DNA from 3 places in the Paenibacillus sp. S28 genome. Region 1 is predicted to be linked to each of the others. Evidence: riboswitches for the same ligand, from Rfam matches in the RefSeq annotation. Region 1 holds a riboswitch; each other region holds the start of a gene.
What was found. A riboswitch is a leader RNA that binds a small molecule or an ion and turns the genes downstream of it on or off. The one in region 1 is predicted to bind cyclic di-AMP.
Positions count from the first base shown of each region.

Region 2: linked by a shared signal. The riboswitch ahead of IAE55_RS20980 (TrkH family potassium uptake protein) and the one ahead of IAE55_RS04075 (APC family permease) in region 1 are both predicted to bind cyclic di-AMP.
Region 3: linked by a shared signal. The riboswitch ahead of IAE55_RS32855 (C40 family peptidase) and the one ahead of IAE55_RS04075 (APC family permease) in region 1 are both predicted to bind cyclic di-AMP.

Region 1 is NZ_JACVTM010000001.1:965,096-970,570, forward strand. It holds gene IAE55_RS04060 (PrsW family glutamic-type intramembrane protease) at 1-1,560, shown strand, start outside; gene IAE55_RS04065 (hypothetical protein) at 1,562-1,891, shown strand; gene IAE55_RS04070 (phosphotransferase enzyme family protein) at 2,035-3,066, shown strand; cyclic di-AMP (ydaO/yuaA leader) riboswitch at 3,272-3,435, shown strand; gene IAE55_RS04075 (APC family permease) at 3,571-5,394, shown strand.
Region 2 is NZ_JACVTM010000009.1:35,049-40,523, forward strand. It holds gene IAE55_RS20975 (potassium channel family protein) at 1-235, opposite strand, end outside; gene IAE55_RS20980 (TrkH family potassium uptake protein) at 324-1,664, opposite strand; cyclic di-AMP (ydaO/yuaA leader) riboswitch at 1,731-1,877, opposite strand; gene IAE55_RS20985 (CPBP family intramembrane glutamic endopeptidase) at 2,136-3,830, shown strand; gene uvrC (excinuclease ABC subunit UvrC) at 3,799-5,475, opposite strand, start outside.
Region 3 is NZ_JACVTM010000029.1:32,717-38,191, forward strand. It holds gene IAE55_RS32830 (response regulator transcription factor) at 1-476, opposite strand, end outside; gene IAE55_RS32835 (hypothetical protein) at 586-963, opposite strand; gene IAE55_RS32840 (nitrite reductase) at 990-1,610, opposite strand; gene IAE55_RS32845 (copper ion binding protein) at 1,694-1,894, opposite strand; gene IAE55_RS32850 (multicopper oxidase family protein) at 2,138-3,661, shown strand; gene IAE55_RS32855 (C40 family peptidase) at 3,732-4,202, opposite strand; cyclic di-AMP (ydaO/yuaA leader) riboswitch at 4,207-4,338, opposite strand; gene IAE55_RS32860 (YdhK family protein) at 4,819-5,355, opposite strand.

The DNA of each region.
Region 1 (5,475 bases):
ACGATCCATTGGGATTTTTGGACGCTGTTCCCCGGCCGGTTTGAAGAAAGCATCTTTCCGACCATCATGTCGGTCAGTCATCCTGTGCACACCGGCATGGTCGCCCTGGGGCTTGGTTTGGCCGTACGGTACCGCAAGCGGCTGAAGGCCGCCATCTTCGCCCTGCCGGCACTGCTGCTCGTCTGGTCGATCATCGATCATGCTGCTTATAACGGTCAGGGCTCACTGCCGGACTGGTTTATGAAAATCAGCGACCTGACCGGCAGCGGGTACCGGACGAAAGGCGTGTTCCTCCTGATGCTCGCGATTGGGCTCGTCCTGGATTACGTCTCGTTGAATCGGGTGAAAAGCCGGCTGCCGAGAATGGAAGGCGAAGGATGGATCAACCCGGTGTCAGAGCTGTGGTATATGCTGGAGTCTCTATTGACCCGCAGGGAACGGTTGGCGAGCGTCATGTCCTGGACCCGGGAACGCAGGGAGCTGGGCTTCTCGCTCCTATACGGCAATCAGGAAGCCGCCGCGCTGCAGGGTGACCTGCAGACGAGGATGCTGAAGCACTTCCGTGCAGCCGCCGGTGTAACCGCGGTCCTGCTGGTGATCGCCGGGCTGGCGGGCTTCGCCGCTTATTTCCAGGCGCACGTCCATCCCGCCGATCCGGCTTGCTTCTCATGCATGTTTGATTCGCTGCAGAACTGGTGGGACCGCCTCGGTTTTTGGGAAAAAAGCGCCATCGTGCTCGGGGCGTTCGCTTTGTCCTTGATGTTCGTCAGCTTCTGGCCCGCGCTCGGTATTGCCTTAACAGCAGCGAGCATACCGGCGAGCGGCCACGAAATCGCCAAGGATATCCGCGATCCGAAAAGGCTGCTCACCCCCGAAAATGCGATCTCTACGCTGCTTGCGCTGGCGCTGAGCCGGGTTCCGTTCGGCAGGCTGGCCGAACGCTTCGGTAAGAAGGGCGGCAGCAGGCTGAAGGATTGGCTGGAGAAGCTGCTTAAACGGCGAAAGGAGCCGAAGCCGGAACCCGACCTGCCCAAGAAGCCGCATAAGCCGGATGGGGAGGATCCACCGCCAAAGAAGGAGAAAGATCCCGAGGAGCAGCCGCCGAAGAACGATGGGGACGATTATGTGCATTGGAGCAAAGCGAAGTACCGTGGGGTAGAGCTCCACGATGCTAAGAACGGAGCGCTTGGGGAGTTTGACGGCGTCGATTTGGAGAAGGGCATCTTCTATGAAGCCAAGTCGGCGCAAGGGCTCGACCGCATCCATCCAAAAACGGGCAAGCCGCAGCAGACGCCGCAGCAATTTACAGATAAGCAGTTGTACCAGAAAACGAAGGTGCGGATCAACAACCTGATGCAGAAGGCGGTTGGGACGCGAACAACGCCTGATGGAACGGCGGAAATCCCGACGCTGGAGCAAATTAAAGGAATCCGGCATTTCGAGTTTCAGCTGGACGGGGACTCGCCGGCTCTGCGGGCGGCCGCGGAGAACAGTTTGAATAAGCTTCGCCAGGAGTTTCCGGATTACACGTTCAACATTCGATTTGGGGTGGTGGAATAACATGTCAATTAGCGCAATTATTGTGGACCCGGAGGACGAATTTGAACGGTCCTTTATGCTTCCGGTGGCGACGGAATCCTTTTTCCAGAAATATTGGGTGCCGGCGGTGGAAGAGTTGAACTTGCAGTGGGTCGCACTTTTCCAGGACGGTACGGACGTAGAGTCCGAGGACATCCCGGCTGTCTTGGGCGAAGTGTCCCAGCTTAAAGAATGGGCGCGAAGCCACATGCATGGGGACGACCTCGACCACATGTTACGCAGGCTCGAGCTGCTTGAGACGGAACTGCCGAAAGCGTACAGGCGCAGCGGTGCGGTTGTCTACATCGGTTAACATTGCCTGTTAACATTGGTGAATGAATGAAAGATTGTTTTAATCTCATAAGAGGCCATTGCGATCAAGTCCGGGTTACACAGACACCGGGCTTGATTGCTTTTATCCGCGCTACGCGATGAAATAGGAAAGGGGAGAATGAATTGAGGCAGTCTTATCGAATGGACGAAGGGGTTTTTGTGCATCACTTGAACGAAGCTTACGGAATCGCTGCCCGGAGGCTTATTTTTATCCCTTATGGAGATTCGGCCTATTCTTACCGGGTGGTGGGAGAAAACGGGATGCGATACTATATGAAACTGTTTGACCATGGCAATGACAGCCACCGCCAAGGCATCCTTCGCTGCAACCGTTATGTGCCGTTTATGTGGGAATTGCATCAGACCGGCCGATTTGTGGAGCTGCCCTGTCCGTACCGAACCTCAAGCGGCGCTTTTCTGCTTTCCCTCTCCGGCTGTACCGCGGTACTCTTTCAATTTATAGAAGGGGAGACCTGGGCTGAGGCTTACCCGTTTTCCAAGCCTAACTTGGAGCGTATTGGACGGCTGGCTGCGCGGATTCGGCAGTTAACTCCCTTCACTACCGCTTCCAGCCTTTCGAGTGAAACATATGATGTCTCCTTTTCCGAACATTTGACCCAATGCCTGCAGCAGCTTGAGCATCTTCAGCCCGGTGCAAGCCCCGCTAGCCAGCTGCTGCGTGAGCTTGTTATCCCTCAGCAAACGCGCATAACCGAGCTGCTGCACCAGATGACAGAGGTTCGTGAACCTCTCGTGCTTGATCCGGCCCCCAATGTGCTCTGTCACGGTGATCTGTGGGGAGGGAATCTGATGGAGACCGCAGACGGCAGGCTTGTCGTCCTGGACTGGGAAGCGGCCATGCTTGCGCCACCAGAGCTGGATATCGTGGGGTATATCGGGGACGGACTGGATCATTTTCTCACAGGGTATGAGCAGGAACTAGGACAACAGATGGAGCTGAACCTTGATTTACTGCGTTATTATGCATACCGCCATCATTTGAGGAACCTTACCCATTGGTGTATGAATATTTTGCATCGCAACCTGGAGCCGGATCAGCTGGATAACGACCTCGAAATGGTCCGTCATCACTGCTTGAACCGACTGGATACCGTAGAGGCTTCGCTGAGGAATGCGGCGAATCGAAATATTTAGAAGCCCGATATGAATTTAATAGCGTAAACAAGCGATATGCACAGCTACAGCCAGAAATTAATAGATTGCCGCCAATGTAAGCGTTGACATGAAGTTCTTTTGAATTTTTTCATACGTATCTCAAACCGTTTGCTTCTTTACAGCTGGCATCCGGAAGGAGTAAGATTCAATTCGTAATCGTGAACTTGTGAACCTGAAACGTAATACTCCTTGATCGCTGAATTCTGAAATCAGGAGCGGGGGAACCAAAGGGATGAAGTTAAACCTTCGTCCCAGGGGTGAATCACTTGATGTTCATTTATTGAGTGTAGGGATACTTTCGGTCCCGAATCCGTCAGCTAACCTCGTAAGCGTTATGAAAGAGGGATTTGTCGTGCGCGTAAAGCCACGGGAAGGTCCAGCTTTCCTGCGGCTTTTTTTGTTGTGCCCAAAAAGGGTTGAGCACGTGTCTAACGGGTACATCATGAGCATTCCAACTCTAACATTGGCGGTGACAAACATTTTATGGCAGCATTGAAAAGACTTCTGATCGGACGTCCGCTGAAGTCTACCGAATTGGGAGAACAAAAACTGAATAAGAAAAAAGCTTTGGCCATTCTATCCTCCGATGCGCTGTCGTCCGTAGCGTATGGGCCGGAGCAAATTTTGCTGGTTCTGGTCACGGTCAGCACGGCGGCGTTCTGGTATTCGATACCGATCGGAATCGGCGTACTGATTTTGCTGGCTGCACTCATTTTATCCTACCGGCAGATCATCTTCGCTTATCCGCATGGCGGCGGTGCTTACGTCGTCTCCAAACAGAATCTGGGAATCTATCCCGGGCTGGTGGCCGGCGGATCGCTGCTGGTAGATTACATTTTGACTGTTGCGGTCAGCGTTTCGGCTGGCACGGACGCGCTGACTTCGGCGTTTCCTGCGCTGCATGAGCATACGGTGGGGATTGCCGTCACCTTCGTCATCCTCATTACGCTTCTGAATTTGCGGGGCGTCACCGAGTCGGCCTCCATCCTGGCTTATCCGGTGTATCTGTTCGCCTTCGCGCTGTTCATTTTGATCGGCGTCGGTATGTACAACATCGTGACCGGCCACGTTTCACCGCATTTGCATTCGCCGGTCGGGACGCCGGTGGCGGGGATCAGCCTGTTCCTGCTCTTAAAAGCTTTTGCCTCGGGCAGCTCCGCCCTGACCGGGGTCGAAGCGATCTCGAACGCCATCCCGAACTTCAAGGATCCGGCCCCGAACAATGCGGCCAAAACCTTGATGGCTATGGGGATTCTGCTGGCTGTACTCTTCTCGGGCATCGTATTTCTTGCTTATTATTTGGGCATATCCCCAAATCCCCAGGAGACGGTCGTATCCCAGATTGCCAATCAGACGTTCGGACGGAATTTTATGTACTTTTTCATCCAGGGCACGACGGCACTGATCTTGATCCTGGCGGCCAATACCGGATATTCGGCGTTTCCGCTGCTGGCGGTCAATTTAGCCAAAGACCGGTTTATTCCCCGGATGTTTACTGTCCGCGGTGACCGTTTGGGATATTCGAACGGAATCATCATCCTTGGGCTACTGTCTATCGTGCTGATCGTCGCCTTCCACGGACAGACGGAACATTTGATCCCACTGTACGCGGTAGGGGTATTTATCCCTTTCACGCTCTCGCAAACGGGGATGATCGTCAAGTGGATCCGGGAAAAACCGCAGGGTTGGGTAACGAAGCTCGTCATCAATACGATTGGCGCGTTGATCAGCTTCACGGTGTCGGTGATGTTCTTCGCAACCAAGTTTGCGCAGATCTGGCCGGTACTGATCTTTTTGCCGCTGATCGTGTATCTGTTCCACCGGATCAAGAAGCATTATGAGGCGGTTGGCGAGCAGCTGCGGCTGTCGACGTGTGAGCCGGCGGTACCGATTGAAGGCAATGTGATCATTCTCCCCGTTTCGGGCATTACGCATGTCGTGGAGCATTCCCTGAATTATGCGCAGTCGCTCGCGGCGGATCAGATCATTGCGGTATATATTCCGTTTGAACGGGAAGAAGAGAACCGGTTTGAGGAAAAATGGCATAGATGGCGGCCTGACGTGCGCCTTGTGACACTGCATTCTCCGTACCGGAGCATTATTCATCCGCTTAGCAAATTTATCGATACGGTGCACCGGAAAGCCAGCGAATCCAACTACCAGGTCACGGTGATCATTCCGCAGTTTATTCCAAAGCGGAGCTGGCACAATCTGCTGCACAACCAGACGAGTTTGATGATCCGGACTTATCTTTTATTCCGCAAAGATGTTGTTGTGACGACGGTACCGTATCATTTAAAAAAATAGCGATTCAGATGGTTCAAACCATTCGTAATCAGGCCCCGGCATCTGTGCAGGCGGTCTTTTTTTTGCGTAAAAGCAGCGGAT
Region 2 (5,475 bases), on a different contig from region 1:
TATCGTCCCCAATCGCCACGATCCCGCAGTCAAAGTTACGGATCCCGAGCGATTTAAGAACCTCCTCATCGGTTGCATCCGCCACCACGGCGTGGGTCAGATGCTCGCTCATATCATCTACCACTTCTTCATTGATGTCCACCCCAAGCACCTCATACCCCAAATCCATAAGCTCCATGGCCAGGCTTGAGCCGAACCGCCCCAAACCGATGACGACAAACTGCTGTGTTTTCATTTCTCCCCAGTAGCTCCTTATCCCTTAATGTTGATTTTATATATGATGACTTTGACAAGATGGAAACGTTGATTCATCCAAGCCATGGTTACCCGATAATGATTTTGCCTTCGGGATGGCGGTACAGCTCCTTGCCCTTCTTCGGACCGAGCGCATAAGCGAAGGTCAGGGGTCCAAGGCGCCCGGCAAACATCGTCAGACAGATCAGGATTTTCCCGATCAAGGACAAATGCGGCGTCAGCCCGAGCGATAAACCTACCGTGCCAAAAGCCGACGTCGTCTCGTACAGGATCATCAAGAAGCTGCTGTCTTCCGTCGTGGACAGAACCATCGACACGCCGACGACCAGGAACAGGGCCAGGAACGTAATGGTCAACGCTTTGAAAATCCGTTCCTGGGGCAAACGGTAACGGTACAGCACAATATCGTCGCGGCCGCGGATCATCGCGATCACCGCACCGACGAGGATGGTGAACGTCGTGGTCTTAATCCCGCCCCCCGTGGAGCCCGGCGACGCACCGATAAACATCAGAATGATCGTAAAAAATTGCGATGCCTGACGCATATCTGCCAAGTTCAGCGTATTCGCCCCGGCCGTTCGCGGCGTAACCGACTGGAACAGCGAGGCGAGAATTTTGCCGCCCCAGTTCAGCGAACCGAGCGTCTTGGGATTCGTGAATTCAAAGATAAAGATGACGACCGCTCCGATCACGATCAGGGCGCCGGTCATGGACAGCACCACTTTCGTGTGGAGCGACAGCTTCCGGTGTACCTGGTAATCCACCAGATCGGACATGACGATAAAGCCGATGCCGCCCGATACAATGAGAAACATCACGACAAAATTGACGAGCGGATCGTATACAAATCCCGTCAGGCTGTTAAAATGGCCGAACAGGTCGAATCCCGCATTATTGAACATGGACACGCCATGAAATATTCCATAAAAGATCGCTTTTCCAAGAGGCATATCGAACGACCACCGGATGGCGAGCAGTAACGCTCCGCAGCCTTCGATCGATAACGAAAAAAATATCACTTTCCGAATCAGGCGGACGATGCCCTCCATCGTATTCTGGTTCATCGCTTCCTGCAGCAGGAGCCGGTCCCGAAGTGAAATCCGGCGCTTGAAAGCCAAGGCGACCAGGGTGGCCATCGTCATAAAGCCGAGTCCCCCGACTTGAATCAGCAGCATGATGACCACTTGGCCGAACGTGCTGAAGTATAGCCCCGTATCTTTGACAACCAAACCGGTCACGCAGGTCGCCGAGGTTGCCGTAAACAAGGCATCAATAAAACTTAGCGGTTTTCCTGTCGTGTTCGAAATCGGTAAGGTGAGCAGTATGGCTCCGATCAAAATAATGGCCGCAAAACCCAGAGTTAATATTTGTGGAGGGGCCAGCCGGAACCACTTCCATTTACCAATCAATACATTCACCTCTTTAAAAAAGTCAAAAGAAAAAAGCATCGGAAATCCAATGCCTTTCGGTTTGGCTCCTGCATGCACGACGCCTACGAGGTTAGCTGACGGATTCGGGCATGCACAGGTTGCCCTATTCGTGGACGACTAAACCATCCAACGAAATTCACCCCAAAAAAATGGTTCCCCCGTTTTCAATGAGAAATTCGGCGTTCTTATTCATTTGCATCAAAATTATAATCTTTATTGTAGGACATCACAAAGGCCTTTTTCTGATAAATTGGATGGAAAACAGCCTGATTCGCAATGCAGGTGGACACGGCCTGCGGTTATCTTCTCTTTTCGATAGCTTTCCTTGATTTTCATCGTTTTTTCACCACTATTTTCAGGGTATACTGGTTTTGGGCGAATCTTCTATGTTATGTTTACCGTACTGTATTGGGGGGAATGGTATCTTTATCACATTCAAGGGGGGATTTCATGGACCGGTTAAACCAGCCGCTGGAAATCAGGGCCAATTATAAATGGCTGGGCATTTTGGGAGTCATCGGCCTTATTTTATTCTTTTTCGTACAAGTGTTTCCGCAGACGAGCTCGGAGACGCTGGAGGGGCAAACGACCAAGGTCATCAGCAAATCGGAGGCAGAAGCAGCCGCCAAAGCGTTTGCCTCAGACCGGTTGAATATTCAAACGGGGATTGCAGATAAGCCGCTTGTCACGTACCAGTCGGAATCGGACCTTTACGGTTATTTATCCAAAGAGAAGCTTCTTACCGAATATAACAAGAAATACGAACCGAAGTATCCTTATGACGTGTTCCGGGTCCGGCTGCCCGAGTCGAGCGATCAGGGATATATCAATGTAGACGTACATATGAACACGGGCAAGGTGGTCGGGTTCTCCATCACGCCTCCGTATTCCAAGTATGCGGCCGCGATGGCCGAAACGAACGAAACGATGCGCAAGCAGAAACTGAGAATTGTGGAAGGGAACATGACGCTGGAGGATAAAGAGGAAATCGCCTCGTCCTGGCTGCAGAAGCTGGGCTATAACACCGGCTCCCTGAAAGTATCGAGCGGCAAGGATGAGCCCGGCTTGATCTATACCGACTCCTCCTCCCACATTGGGCAATCGCAGCTGGAATTCAAGTTTGCCTTTGAAGATGGGGAGCTCCACTCCTTCCTCCCTGGATTTTCGGTCCCATCCGCTCATACGGCTTATGTAGAGAAGCAGACCAATAGCGCCACGATGCTGACCATGCTGGGATACGGACTGTTTACGATCGTGCTAGGCATTCTCGCCATCATTTACAGTGCGCTGACACGGCGGTACACATCCTTTGCCCGCGGGCTGTTTTTGTCCTTGTTTTATTTTGTTGTCTCATTGCTGACGACTTATAACATGCTGCCGGTGCTGGAAGCGGAAGGCTTCTCCCAGTTCGGGCTGATCGTGGCCATGGTCGTTCAGGTGATCCTGAGCATAGCGATGACGGTGCTCCTGTATTTCTCCCTGGTCGGCGGGGACGGACTGTGGCGCAAAGCCGGTTACAACGCCTGGGCCCGCGCCAAAGAGCCAGGATACGGGCGTTACGTGCTCCACAGCATGTTCACCGGGTATTTGTGGGCGTTTATCCTGATGGGGGCGCAGTCGGTGATCTATCTCGTCCTGGACCGGACGATCCACAGCTGGTCCACGACGGACGCCTCGCAGTCCCCGTATAACATGCTGTACCCGTGGATGCTGCCGATCATGGCCTGGATGGCCGGCATCTCCGAGGAAGCCGTGTACCGCCTTTTCGGCATACCGATGCTGAAGAAAATTGTAAGGAACACCTTTGTCGCCTGCGTCATTCCGACGCTGATTTGGGCCTTCGGCCATACGCTGTACCCGATCTACCCGATATACACTCGTCCGATTGAGCTCCTGTTCATCGGTCTCCTGTTCAGCTTGATCTTCCTGCGTCACGGCTATATCGCGGTCATGTTCGCCCACGTCGTGTTCGACAGCATCCTGATGAGCTTCAGCTTGTTCAGCATGGGGGATCTGACGAACATTTTGGCGGGCGTGGTCACCTGCGTCATGCCGTTTATCGTCGCCTGGGTCATTTACCTGTTTTACGGCAAAAAGAAGGAGAAGCCGTATGTTACGACTCCTCCTCCTGAAGGGCTGCTATAATTTGTCCGGCGAGCTTGTCGCCGATCGAGAGAGGCCGGAAGTCTTCAATCCGGGCCTCTTTTATTTTTTTAAGCGAGCCAAAATGCTTCAGCAGCAGCTTGCGCCGCTTCTCGCCGATGCCCGGGATGGCGTCGAGCTTGGATGCCACCATCGACTTGCCGCGCTGCTCGCGGTGGAAGGTGATGGCGAACCGGTGCACCTCATCCTGGATGCGCTGGAGCAGGTAGAACTCCTGGCTGTCGCGCGGCAGCGAAATCGGCTCGGGCGGATCGCCCACCATCAGCTGCGCGGTCCGGTGCTTGACGTCCTTGACCAGACCGCACACCGGAATGAACAGGCCCAGCTCGTTCTGCAGCACGTCGATCGCGGCGGAAATTTGCCCTTTGCCGCCGTCCACGACAATCAGGTCGGGCAGCTCCAAGTTTTCCTTCAGCACGCGCTCGTAGCGTCTGCGGACGACCTCCCGCATCGTATCGTAATCGTCCGGTCCCTGAACCGAACGGATTTTGTACTTCCGGTATTCCTTTTTGTCGGGCTTGCCGTCGATAAACACGACCATCGCCGATACCGGATTCGTTCCCTGGATGTTGGAGTTGTCGAACGCCTCGATCCGGTGCAGCGACTCAATGCCGATATACTGGCCGAGGTTCGCGGCGGCCTTGGACGTCCGCTCCTCATCCCGTTCGATCAGGCGGAACTTCTCGTCCAGTGAGACCTTGGCATTCTCTTCCGCCATGGCCACGAGCTGGCGCTTCGTCCCCCGCTGGGGCACCAGCACCTTGATGCCGAGCCATTCCTGCAGGGATGCTGCGCCGCCGCCGGCATCGATCGATTCCGCGGCATCCTCTGGCCGGCTGCTGTCTTCCGCCTCTTCCCCTTTTGGCATGTCAGGCAGCAAAATTTCTTTCGGCAGCGCCGGATTGTCGCTGTAATACTGCGTCACGAAGGACATAAAATCGCTGTACGCCTCCCCATAAAACGGAAAAACAGACGCGTGACGCTGAATCATTTTCCCCTGGCGCATATACAGAATCTGCACGCACATCCAGCCTTTATCCACGGCAAAGCCCAATACGTCGCGGTCCTTCGTGTCCGTCGTCGTAATCTTCTGCTTCTCCATGATCGCTTCAATATTGAGGATCTGGTCGCGCAGTTCCTTTGCCCGTTCAAAATACAGTTCTTCCGCCGCCTCCTGCATCTTGCGCTGGAGCTCCTTCTTAATCTCTTCGTGTCCGCCGCTCAGAAAAGAATTAATTTCCTGGGTAATACGGTCATACTCCTCCTGAGGGACTTCCTTCTCGCAAGGTGCCAGGCATTGGCCCATATGGTAGTACAGGCATACCTCTTTCGGCATGACCCCGCATTTGCGCAGCGGGTACATTCGGTCCAGCAGCTTTTTCGTCTGCTGCGCGGCGTAAGCGTTCGGATAAGGGCCGAAATACTTGGCTTTGTCCTTGAGCACGCGGCGGGTCACCTCAAGGCGGGGATGCGGCTCATTGGTAATTTTAATATAAGGAAACGTCTTATCGTCCTTCAGCAGGACGTTATATCGCGGCTGATGCGTTTTGATCAGATTACATTCGAGAATGAGTGCTTCAATGTTGCTTCCGGTCACGATATATTCAAAATCCCGGATATCCGCCAC
Region 3 (5,475 bases), on a different contig from region 1:
TATTCAGATGGGGTTAAACTAATGGGTTTATGTTGAACGAAGACCTGTTTGGCATGGCTATCAATAATCAGACGTCCTTCGCCATATTCTAATCGATCGGCCAGAAGTTCTTGCTGATTGGTTCGCCTTAGTACAGTGCGAATTCTGGCTATGAGTTCTTGAGGATCGAACGGCTTCACCATATAATCGTCTGCCCCAACAGACAACCCATGAATACGATGCGAAATGGACGATTTAGCTGTGAGCATAATAATTGGTGTGGGATAAGCTGTTCGGATTTTCCGGCATAAATCCTCTCCGTTCATGTCGGGAAGCATAAGATCCAGCAAAACCAAATCAAAAGGTTGATTGGCTAATTCATTCCAAGCACTCTCCCCTGTGGCCGCTTCGTGCCCTTCAAACCCTTCCTTTTTTAAATAAGCGATGATGACTTCCCTGATTTTCTCCTCGTCTTCAACAACTAAAATTCTACGCATGAGTTCCCTCCAAACGTATAGGCGGATTCTTTTTCATACACCTCAACTTCCGTTCTCCTCTGCACGACTATATAATCAAACAGGTCATTTCTCACCACGAAATGACCTGTTATACTTCTTTCCGATATGACTGGGGGCGCTTTAAAAGCAAAAACAACAACAAAATAAGCAAGGCGGAGACGACTAAACGAATTTTATTATTACCCCAAAAAAGTATATCATGTGCTATCAATGTTTCGATCGCAACCGAAGGCATTTTCCCGATCAGGGAGGCTATGCAGAAGATATAAAAAGGGACCGAAGTTGCGGCTGCCAAAAAGGTAACCAGTCCAGAGGGGACAATCAAGATCACATTCACCCCGGATAAAAAAATAGACGGGATGACGCCTAAAATACTAATGATCACACTTAAGACAAAACTAAATAAAATCCCCCAGACTCCTAAAGCCTGAAGCCATCCAATGATTTGGAATTCATCAATCGACAATATCACACCACCAATTAGATCTTCCTTTATGAGACACGAAGTTTCAGCTGCTCGATTGTAATTCTTTTTACGAATTTCCCGAATTTTTCTTTTCCCTTGGCTTCAGCTTTATAATAGTCGATCAATTTCAGGACTAAAGGGATGACCTCTTCTTCCGATAAACCGGAAAGCAACAACTGAGCAAATGTAGCTTTGATTCCCTTAGAATCACCACCAACATAAATATCAAATCGATTCTTCATTTTGACGACAGCAATGTCTTTTATTAAGGGCTCACTTGTCCCGAGCGCACAACCGGCGTAGCCTATCTTTAACGGCGTTGGAGTCAAAATTCCTGATATAGCTTGATTTAATCGCTGTGCAAAATCTAATCCCGCCTCTTCAGGCCCCCTGCAAAAGTTACAGGCAATAAGACTTTTGGTAGCAAACCCCGACGGGTTTACTTCGAGTCCAACAAGCTTTAAGCGCTCCGTAACCTCAGCCTGAATAGGCGCAGGTATTTCAACGTAGAGTTGTTTAAATGGCGTCATTTCGATTTTTTGGTCCGGACCAATGAGCTTGCTGATTTCAAGTAGTTGTTCAGCAGTAAATAAACTTCCGCCGACTTGAACCGGCGGGGATACCGCGATCATGATTTTTTCCTCCATGCTGTTTCCTCCACAAACGGTTCTTAACATAGTTAGAGGCACCAAGGTATTCTTGGCACCTCTATTTATCACTTCAAGGTTACTTAAACAACATCATAACCCTGGTCTTCGATGGTCTCTTTAATTTTGCTTTCCGTAAGTTTGGTCTCATCGAATTGAACTTCAACAGAGGCATTGGACAAGTTAACCTTCCCCCCTGCCCCTATTTGCTTAAGAGCTCCTTCAATGGAATTCACGCAGTGTTGACAGCTCATTCCGTTTACGTTTAAAGTAATGGTTTTCAATTTCGACTCCTCCTTTCGATTTGTTATTAGTATACCCCCCTATAGTATGATATTCAAGCCTAAAGTTATACTACCCAAGGAGAGCTGTAGATCCTCGGCCTCTTTTGCGTAATAAGATCAGATGGTTTTCCATATTGGGTTAACCAATACCCGTTATGTTTCATCCATCTTCATCATTTCTTTACATGTTTATTTTATGATGAATGAGGCTTACATCAAAAGAATTAGAAAGGGGTTCTTCAAATGAAAGCAGCGATAATAAGAACAATAATCCTCGCTAGCTCGGTGGCCATTTCTGCTGCTGGCTGCTCGAAAGTAAGCAATATGAACGGAATGGATCATTCAAAAATGAATATGGGTTCAAACTCTACTTCCAACTCCAGTGAATCCGCTGCATCCGTTAAATTGACAACAGCAACACCTGTTGTGAATGGTAAAGAATTCACCATAACCGCACAGGAAAGTAATCTCGAAGTGAAAAAGGGGAAAACCATTCCCGTATGGACATTTAATAACTCGGTTCCCGGTCCACAAGTCCGGGTAAAGGTTGGGGATACGGTCAAAATAAACTTGAAAAATCAACTTAAGCAGCCTGTCTCCATCCATTGGCACGGCTATCCGGTTCCCAACAATATGGACGGAATTCCAGGAGTCACACAAGATGCCGTCGAACCCGGAAAGACCTTCACCTATGAATTTAAAGCCACCATACCGGGAACTTATTGGTACCATTCACATCAAGACAGTGTGAATCAAGTGGACAAAGGCTTGTATGGTTCTCTTGTTGTCGAAGACCCCCAAGATACCGCTGACCGCGATTACACCCTTGTGCTCGATGAATGGATGAGTTCTGGAGATATGAACATGGATAACGGTGGAATGAATATGGCAGGACATGATATGAGTATGTATGACCTTTATACGATCAATGGAAAAACAGGTGATGCGATCGATAAGCTTACCGTTAAAGAGGGTGAAAAAGTAAAACTTCGGTTGATTAACGCCGGCTACATCACTCACCGGATGCATTTACACGGTCATTCCTTTAAGGTTGTTTCATCCGACGGGCAGCCCGTGAATGACCCGGCTGTGATCAAGGATCAATTAGTCTCGATTGCTCCCGGAGAACGATATGATATTGAATTTACCGCAGATCATCCCGGAACCTGGTTGCTTGAAGAACATGCTAAGGATAATCGAGCACAAAATATGAGAGCCATTATTCAATACGAAGGTTCCAATTCGAAGCCCGACCCTTCCAATGCCTCCGAAGAACTTCCCGATTTTGATCTGGAGAAGTACGGAACCATGTCTGCGTCCGCATTTTCATTGGATCAAAGCTTTGAAGAAGACGTGACGATGAATCTAAATACCGAGATGAGAAATGGAGAAATGGTTTACACGATCAATGGAAAGGTTTTTCCGGAGACGGATACAATCAAAGTAAATAGAGGAAATAAGGTAAAGGTGACCTTTGTAAATCAATCCAAAATGGACGATCACCCGATGCACCTGCACGGCCATTTCTTCCAAGTCTTGAGCAAGAATGGCAAAACAGTTCAAGGATCTCCGATCATGAAAGACACGCTGAACGTCAAACCTGGCGAAACGTATGAAGTTGCCTTTGAAGCTGACAACCCCGGTGAATGGATGTTCCATTGCCACGATTTGCACCACGCGTCCGCTGGTATGGTAACTGATGTGATGTATGATGATTATCAAAATAATTATACGCCTGATCCCAATGTGAACAACGTCCCTGAATAAACAACAAAACGCACCGGCTGACTTCAGCCGGTGCTTTCATTTTTGATTTAGGTGGCTTATCCCGACTAGATCAAATTTCACTGATCAGTTTCAGGTAACTTTGTTGACTCACGACGCGGCGTGCTGTAACATACCGATTTTTATAATATGAATCCGATAATTTGCTAATGGTAACGCCTTTACTGCTTGAAGAGTGTGCAAACTCATTATTGCCGATATAAATACCCGCGTGAGATATTCCCGTACCGTCCGTATTAAAGAATACCAGGTCTCCTGCTCTAAGGTTTTCACGATCTACTGGAGTTCCGACTTGAGCCTGTGTTTTAGATGTGCGGGGTAAATCTAAATTGAATTTATCGAATATGTATAAAATAAAACCGGAACAGTCAAAACCAGCCACTGATGTGCCGCCCCACTGATAAGGAGTGCCTACGACCTTATCCACCTCACTTTCGAGTTTAACGGAACTGGCAAAGGAACTGGTTGCACTTGCTGAAAAAACAATGGCCGCACCTAACATTGACAAAATTACTTTCTTCACTATGTAGTTCTCCTTCCGATGCCTACGGAGTTAGCTAAGGGTTCGGTAGAAGGTTCCCTCTATTCTTCAATGAGAATATTTCACCCAAAAATGGTTCCCCCGTTTTCAGTATCAAGAAATTCGGCAATAATGATTAAAAAAATGTAACCCTACATAATGTAGTATATAACTAGATTTTTTGTCAATGCCTAATTGATAGATTCCCATTAACCGTAACTTTTTTTACTGATATTTGTTGGATTTTATGGAAGTTTCAACGAAACTGAGTAGGAGTTTGTCGATTTCAATATCCCGATATCGAGGTGCTTATCTTGGTAACGGAACATTTACGCAAGAACAAATAACAATTTTGTAAAGAATTAATCCAAGTAACAGAAAAACCAAGGCAAATAATCATATAGACGCCAAACAAAAAAACCGATCTGGCAATGCCAGATCGGTTAGAGGTATTTACCGTCAGGACACAGTCGAACCATGATCTTCATTGAGCTTGTCGATAACACGTCATAACGCTGCCCATGTCCAATATTTACAGTATCCGTCATATAACGTGCAAAAGGAGAAAGGAATTCACCGTCTTGTGCCACGCAACATCACTCACTTGCTAAAAAATACTCTATTTAGAAAGCTCACTTTCGACTACCCATTGATGATTCTTAACGGGGTTTCCTCCTGTAGTTGGCGTGTAGTCAACCATATACACCGTTGTTTTTTCAGCAGAATCAATAGCGCCTTCTGCGCCCTTCATACCTTCCATGTGATCAGCCTCTATGGTCACCTTAGTCCCAGGTTGCAAGGGCTCACTACCCGCATCCTTTATTTCCTCCTGGATAATCCACTTGTGATTCGGGACGGGTTTACCTCCAGTGGTTGGAGTATACGTTACAGCATAAGCCACTGTGTCGTAGGCACCGACCACTTTAGCCTTGGCTCCATCCATGCCTTCCATATGCTTGGTGTGGATCACAACCTCATCTCCAACTTTATATATGGGATTTTGAGCTTCTTTTAACCCTGCAGGAACCTCACCAGAACCAGAATGATTCATGCTGCCCATGTCCATGTTCGTATTATTGTTTGCATTATCCTTGTTTCCACACGCACTTAGCACCAGGATTGCTGCAAGGCTAATAAAAATGAATACTTTTTTCACAGTTTGTCACACACCTTTGCATATTTTTATTTGGATTGAATCCTCAGTTCCCAAACATTCTACCCAAAACTTATGAAGAACTTGTGAAGGTTTCCCGACCCACTCTCAAATCTAGCTGCA